Linked DNA regions of Phaeacidiphilus oryzae TH49. The protein of the gene in region 1 interacts with the protein of each later gene in a pairwise test. Links are inferred from orthologs where the notes say so. Each region holds a gene or a part of one and is shown on either strand. Other genes may lie near its edges. The genes, in order: tsaE and rlmB.

Region 1 (3,265 bases):
GGGCGGTCGACGGCGGGCTCGGTCACCCGCTCCCCTTCGGCGTCGTAGCGGGCCCAGTACACCTCCTTGCGCCGGGCGTCGGTGGCCACCGCGAAGGGGCCGGTGAGCCCCTGGGCGCGGGCCGCGTGGGCGATGCCGTCCAGGGTGCAGACGCCGTGCACCGGCAGGTCCAGGGCGCTGCCCAGGGCGGCGGCGGTGACCAGCCCGACCCGCAGGCCGGTGTAGGGGCCGGGGCCGATGCCGACGGCGATCGCGCCGAGGTCCTCCTTGCGGACTCCGGCGGAGGAGAGCACCCGGTCGACGGCGGGCAGCAGGAGTTCCCCGTGCCGGCGGGCGTCGATCCGGGTCTCCTCGGCGAGCACGGCGGCCGCGTCGGTGTCGTAGAGGGCCGCGGTGACGGCGGGGGTGGCGGTGTCGAAGGCGAGCAGAAGCACGGCACAACGATACGGCGGCCGACGCAGTGGACGACGGGTGGCAGGATGGGTGGCCGGTCCGCGGCTCGCCGCCGCGGCCGCGGACGTATCGCAGGGATCGGTTCGCAGGGTCGAACGGGAGGTCGTCGCGTGGCGAGGTTCGGGGCGGGCGCGGTGGTGACCGGGCTCACCGCGGGTGCGCTCGCGGTGGTGACCGTACTGGCGCTGCAGGCGCAGGGATCGGTGAAGGAGGCCGCGCCCAAGCCGCCTCCGCCGGCCGCCGGGCACACCAGCGGCCCGTCGAAGCCGGCCGCGCCGGCCATCCCGGCCGGCTCGGGGACCGGGAAGCGGGTGGTCTACTCGCTGAAGGCGAAGCGGGTCTGGCTGGTGAAGTCGGAGGCGACCACGGCGGAGCGGACGTTCGCGGTGCAGCCGAGCGCGGTGAGCCCGCTGCCGGGGACGTACAGCGTGATCCGGGAGAACCGGGGGCCGGGCACGGGCTCGGACGGGACGCGGATCGAGAACACCGTGATCTTCGCCTTCAACCAGGGCGTCACGATCGGCTTCAGCGCGGCGGTGAACGGCTCCACGGCCTCCCCGACGGCCGCCCGGACGGGCGGCATCCGGGAGTCCAGGGCGGACGGCAAGGCGCTCTACGCCTTCGCCGACCTGGGCGACAAGGTCGTCGTCGTGCCCTGACCGGGCGGACGGCGCTCCTCGCTCGCCCGCGCCGGTGGGTGGGGGCGCTAGGCGGCGTCGGGGCGGGCGCCGTCGCCGGCGTGGCGCAGGGGCGGGCGGCTGACCGCGGCCGCGGCCGGGCCCGCGGCCAGCAGCCGGCGCACGGTGTCGGCGGGGGCCTGCCCGGTCGGCTGGGCCCGATCCGGCTGCGCGGCGCACTCGGCCTGCTCGGCCCGGTCGGCCTGCTCGCCCGGCCGCGCGGCCCGCGCTTCCGGGGTGGTCTCGGACATCTCGCCTCCCGTAAGTTAGGTAGACCTAACCCATTGGCCCTGGACCCATACCAACACGCCCGCCGGGTGCCATGCAACATCTTCCCGACAGCACGTCGGAAAATCCAGCCGCGAGCGGGTCGGACCGCTGCCGGTCAGACCGCCGCCGCGGCGGCCACCTCGGCCAGCGCGCCGGTCTGCCAGCGCTCGCCGTACGGGATCAGCGTGACCGTCCTGACCTCGTCCCCCTCCTCCGCTGAGCGCTCGATCCGGACCTCAAGACGGTCCTCGGACAGGTCCTCGACCTTGCCCTCGCCCCACTCCACGACCACCACCGACTCCGGCAGCGAGACGTCCAGGTCCAGGTCCTCCATGTCGTCCAGGCCGGTCAGCCGGTAGGCGTCCACGTGCACCAGGGCCGGGCCGCCGGAGAGGGACGGGTGCACCCGGGCGATGACGAAGGTGGGCGAGGTGACGGCGCCGCGGACGTCCAGGCCCTCGCCGAGGCCGCGGGTCAGGGTGGTCTTGCCGGCGCCGAGCCCTCCGGAGAGGAGCACGAGGTCTCCGGCACGCAGTTCGGCGGCCAGCGCGCGGCCCAGCGCGCGCATCCGGTCGTCGGTCGGGATGGTGACGCGGTGCATGGGGTCCTTCCGTGGTGTCCCGTGGTCCAGTGGGGGTGGCAGTTGACGGAGCGTCAGGGATTTCACGCCTCCGAGGCCGGCGGCTCCGCGTCCGTGTCGGCCCCGGCGGCCTCGTCGGCCTCGGCGGCCGCAGCGGCCCGGCCGTCCTCGTCGGCCCGGGCCGCCGGCCGGAGGCCGCGGGTTCCGAGGATCAGTTCGGACAGCAGCTCGTCGACCACATCCGGCCGCTCCAGCATGACGAGGTGCCCGGCGTCCTCCACGAGCACCAGCTCGGCCTCGGGCAGTTCGGCGGCGATCACCTCGGCGTGACCGGGCGGCGTGAGGAGGTCCCGGGTGCCGGTGAGGACCAGCACCGGCAGCCCGCGCAGCACCGGCAGCGCGGCCCGCTCGTCGTACGCGGCGATGGCCGGGAAGAACTCGGCGACCACGTCGATCGGCGTGCCGTCCAGCATCCGCTCGGCGAACCGGGCCACCGCAGGATCGACGTCGGGGGAGCCGAAGGAGTACTTGCGGTAGAACGGCGCGGCCAGCTCGGCGCCTATCCGGCGGCCCCGCTCGACCAGCGCGGACTGCTTGCCCAGCGCCCGCAGCACGCCCGGGGCGATCCGGTGGAAGACCTTGGCCCCGGCCGCCGGCAGGCCGAAGGTGGTGCCCGCCAGATCGCCGGAGGAGGTGCCGATCAGGGCGACCCCGGCGACCCGGTCGCGGAACAGCTCCGGGTACTGCCGGGCCAGGGAGAGCACCGTCATCCCGCCCATCGAGTGGCCGACCAGCACCAGCGGGCCGGTGGGCGCCACCGCGTCCAGCACCGCCCTGAGGTCGCGGCCGAGCTGGTCGATCGCGGCCGGCTCGCCGGCCAGGTGGGAGCGGCTGCGCTCGGAGCGGCCGTGGCTGCGCTGGTCCCACAGCACCAGCCGGTGGGTGTCCCGCAGGGCCGCCCGCTGGAAGTGCCAGGAGTCCAGGTTGAGGGCGTAGCCGTGGCAGAAGACCACGGTCGGCGGCTCCGCGCCGCCGGTCAGCCGGCGCAGGGCGGCCACCGGGCGGCGCAGCGCTCCGGCCAGACGGGCGGTGGCCCGCCTGGGGAGGGGCTCCGCCGCCTCCCGCGCGGCCTCCCCGGCGGCCTCCGCGCCCCCGGCGGCGGAGCCGGGGACCGGCCCGAGCACCGGCCCCACCGCGAGCTCGAACGCCGTGGGCTCGTCGACCTCGACATGCAGCTCCGTGCCGTCCTCGGCGGCGACCGTGTGCACCTCACCGCGGAGGCTGC
Region 2 (3,232 bases), 1.1 Mb from region 1 along the record:
CTTCGACGACGCGTACACCGCGCTCGGCTGCCTGCCGCCGACCGGTGAGCCGCGGGCGACCGGGCACGTCCCCGAGATGGTCGAGATGATGCGGGGCCTGATCGAGCGGGGCAACGCCTACGCCGCCGACGGCAACGTCTACTTCTCCGTCACCTCCTACCCGGACTACCTGGCGCTCTCCAACCAGGAGCTGGAGAACCTGCGGCAGCCCTCGGGCGAGGGCGAGACCGGCAAGCGCGACCCGCGCGACTTCGCCCTCTGGAAGGCGGCCAAGGAGGGGGAGCCCAGCTGGGAGACCCCCTGGGGCCGCGGTCGGCCCGGCTGGCACCTGGAGTGCTCGGCGATGGCGCACAAGTACCTCGGCGAGGCCTTCGACGTCCACGGCGGCGGGATCGACCTGATCTTCCCGCACCACGAGAACGAGATCGCCCAGTCCAAGGCCTACGGCGACCGCTTCGCGCAGTACTGGGTGCACAACGCCTGGGTGACCATGAGCGGCGAGAAGATGAGCAAGTCGCTCGGCAACTCGGTGCTGGTCAGCGAGATGGTGCAGCGCTGGCGGCCGATCGTGCTGCGGTACTACCTGGCCGCCCCGCACTACCGCTCCACCATCGAGTACAGCGAGGAGGCGCTGCGCGAGGCCGAGTCCGCCTTCGGGCGGATCGAGGGCTTCGCGCAGCGGGTGGTGGAGCAGGCCGGGGTGGTGGAGCCCGCGGCCGAGGTGCCGCCGGCCTTCGCCGAGGCGATGGACGACGACCTCGGGGTGCCGCAGGCGCTGGCCGTGGTGCACACCGCGGTACGGCAGGGCAACGCGGCGCTCGCCGCGGACGACAAGGAGAACGCGGTCGCGCGGCTGGCCGACGTCCGTGCGATGCTCGGGGTGCTCGGCCTCGATCCGCTGGACGACTTCTGGACCGGGGCCGGGGCCGGCGCCGGAGCGCGGGGCGGGGCCGGCGGAGTGCCGTTCGAGGTCGCGGACAGCCTGGTCCAGCTGGTGCTGGAGCAGCGCCAGGCGGCCCGGGGCCGCAAGGACTACGCCACCGCCGACGCCATCCGGGACCGGCTCGCCGAGGCCGGCCTCAGCGTCGAGGACACCCCCAACGGCAGCCGCTGGACACTCCGCTCGGAGTGAGCCCGGCACGACCGGCAGACACACGCGTACGCACGCAGGCAGCAGCAAGCAGGAAGCAGGACTGAGCGATGGCCGGCAACAGCCAGCGGAGGAACCGCCGCAACCCGGGTTCCAAGAAGGGGATGCAGGTCGGTACCGGCGGCCACCGCCGCAAGGGCCTGGAGGGCAAGGGTCCGACCCCGCCCGCCGAGGCCCGTACCGGGCACCCCAAGAAGCGGGCCGCCGAGGCCCGCGCCAAGCGCGCGGCCGCGCGCTCCGGCGCCGGCAGCCGCCGTCCGGGCGGCCGCGGCGGGCGGGGCACGGCCGAGCTGGTGGTCGGGCGCAACCCGGTGGTCGAGGCGCTGCGGGAGGGCGTGCCGGCGACGGCGCTGTACGTCCAGCAGTTCATCGACAACGACGAGCGGGTGCGCGAGGCGCTGCAGCAGGCCAACGAGCGCGGGGTGCCGCTGATGGAGGCCCCGCGCCCGCAGCTGGAGCAGATGACCAACGGGCTCAACCACCAGGGCCTGGTGCTCCAGGTGCCTCCCTACGAGTACGCCCACCCCGAGGACCTGCTGGGGCTGGCGGCGGACGCCGGCGAGGACCCGCTGATCGTGGCCCTGGACGGGGTCACCGACCCGCGCAACCTGGGCGCCGTGGTGCGCTCGGCGGCGGCCTTCGGCGGCCACGGGGTCGTGGTGCCGGAGCGCAGGGCGGCCGGGATGACCGCGGGCGCCTGGAAGACCTCGGCCGGCGCGGCGGCCCGGATCCCGGTGGCCAAGGCCACCAACCTGACCCGGGCACTGGAGGCGTACCAGAAGGCCGGCTGCTTCGTGGTGGGTCTGGCCGCCGACGGCGAGGCCGAACTGCGGGACCTGGACGCGCTGGACGGCCCGGTGGTCGTGGTGGCCGGGTCGGAGGGCAAGGGGCTCTCCCGGCTGGTCTCCGAGACCTGCGACCTGACGGTCCGGATCCCGATGCCGGGGCAGGCCGAGTCGCTGAACGCGGGGGTCGCGGCGGGGATCGTCCTCTACGAGGCGGCGTCCCGGCGGGCCGGCAAGCGCGGGTAGCGCGGCGGCCGCCCGGCCTTCCGGAAGGAAGATCTCCCTGGCCCGGGTGACCGTGTCCTTCGGGCGGGTCACTCGGTTAGTGGTATGTGGACACCAGAACGCGCGCGCAGGGTACGGAGGAGCCGGAGCTCGCCCGGGTCAAGGTGCCGTCGGATCCCGCGCGGCTGAACACGACCACGGCCAGCTTCCGCCTGCGGTTGGCCGATCCGGTGCAGCCGCGGATCTCGGTGCCGCCCGAGCTCTTCGCCGGGGCGGCCGCCGGGGCCGCCGCGGGAGCGCGGCCCTGGCAGGTCGGACCGGTGGTGACCGGCGGCCGCACGGGGCGGCGTCTGGTGGTCGACGCGCAGCCGACGCTGCTGCCGACCATGATCAGGACCTCCCGGGGCGAGGCGCTGGTGGGCGCGGCGGCGGCCGGCCCGGTCGAGACGGAGGCGCCGCGGCGGCCCGGCCGGGTCTCCCCGATCACCTGGACCGGCAGCCCGGACTCCGGGCTCGTCGACGCGGTGCGCGGGGGAGTGCCGGGGCAGGGCGCGGCGCCCGTCGGCGCGGACGACGACACCCGGGCGATGGCCCGGATCGCGGGACTCACCCACCAGCCCGGCCCGGACCGCGGCTGGTACGGCTCCGGCGCCGGGGCGCGCAGCGGGGACGAGACGACCGAGACCGACCTGGACACGGTCCGGCTGCGGGCCTTCGTCCCGGAGGGGGCCGAGGAGTACGCCGAGTACGCCCGCACCCACGGCCGGGACGCGGCCTCAGGCGAGCAGCGGCACGCCTGGTACCCCGGGCGCCGGGTGGACCTCGGGCTGGTGCTGCTGCCGCTGCGGGTCTTCCTCGGCGGGATCTCGATCTACGCCGGGTTCAGCAAGCTCTGCGACCCCGTCTACTTCGACGGCGGGGTGCGCGGCTCGATGATGCACTGGCTGCAGTCGCTGCATCCCTGGGAGTTCGCCCAGCCGCTGGTCACCTGGGCCGAGAGCCATCCGGTCGGGGCCGGGCTCGGGGTGGCCTTCACCCAGGTCGTGGTCGGCGTGCTGGCGATGCTGGGGCT

The links.
Region 2: the proteins of tsaE (region 1) and rlmB interact in binary tests that used the Escherichia coli proteins (3 or more experiments, as listed by UniProt). The link is inferred for Phaeacidiphilus oryzae TH49 from one-to-one orthologs.

Annotation. Positions count from the first base shown.
Region 1 is NZ_JQMQ01000005.1:4,306,370-4,309,634, reverse strand. The notes cover bases 259-3,216. They hold tsaE (tRNA (adenosine(37)-N6)-threonylcarbamoyltransferase complex ATPase subunit type 1 TsaE), read right to left. Parts: upstream 2,002-3,216; coding sequence 1,516-2,001; downstream 259-1,515. Other genes in these bases: BS73_RS22950 (alpha/beta fold hydrolase), read right to left, coding at 2,064-3,216; BS73_RS22960 (hypothetical protein), read right to left, coding at 1,160-1,381; BS73_RS22965 (hypothetical protein), read left to right, coding at 564-1,112; tsaB (tRNA (adenosine(37)-N6)-threonylcarbamoyltransferase complex dimerization subunit type 1 TsaB), read right to left, coding at 259-434. In the rest of the region: more of tsaB, read right to left, coding at 1-258; more of BS73_RS22950, read right to left, coding at 3,217-3,265. UniProt on the Escherichia coli protein: Required for the formation of a threonylcarbamoyl group on adenosine at position 37 (t(6)A37) in tRNAs that read codons beginning with adenine.
Region 2 is NZ_JQMQ01000005.1:3,232,062-3,235,293, reverse strand. What follows is about bases 266-3,190. They hold rlmB (23S rRNA (guanosine(2251)-2'-O)-methyltransferase RlmB), read left to right. Parts: upstream 266-1,200; coding sequence 1,201-2,181; downstream 2,182-3,190. Other genes in these bases: BS73_RS18115 (DoxX family protein), read left to right, coding at 2,268-3,190; cysS (cysteine--tRNA ligase), read left to right, coding at 266-1,132. Outside these bases: more of cysS, read left to right, coding at 1-265; more of BS73_RS18115, read left to right, coding at 3,191-3,232. UniProt on the Escherichia coli protein: Specifically methylates the ribose of guanosine 2251 in 23S rRNA.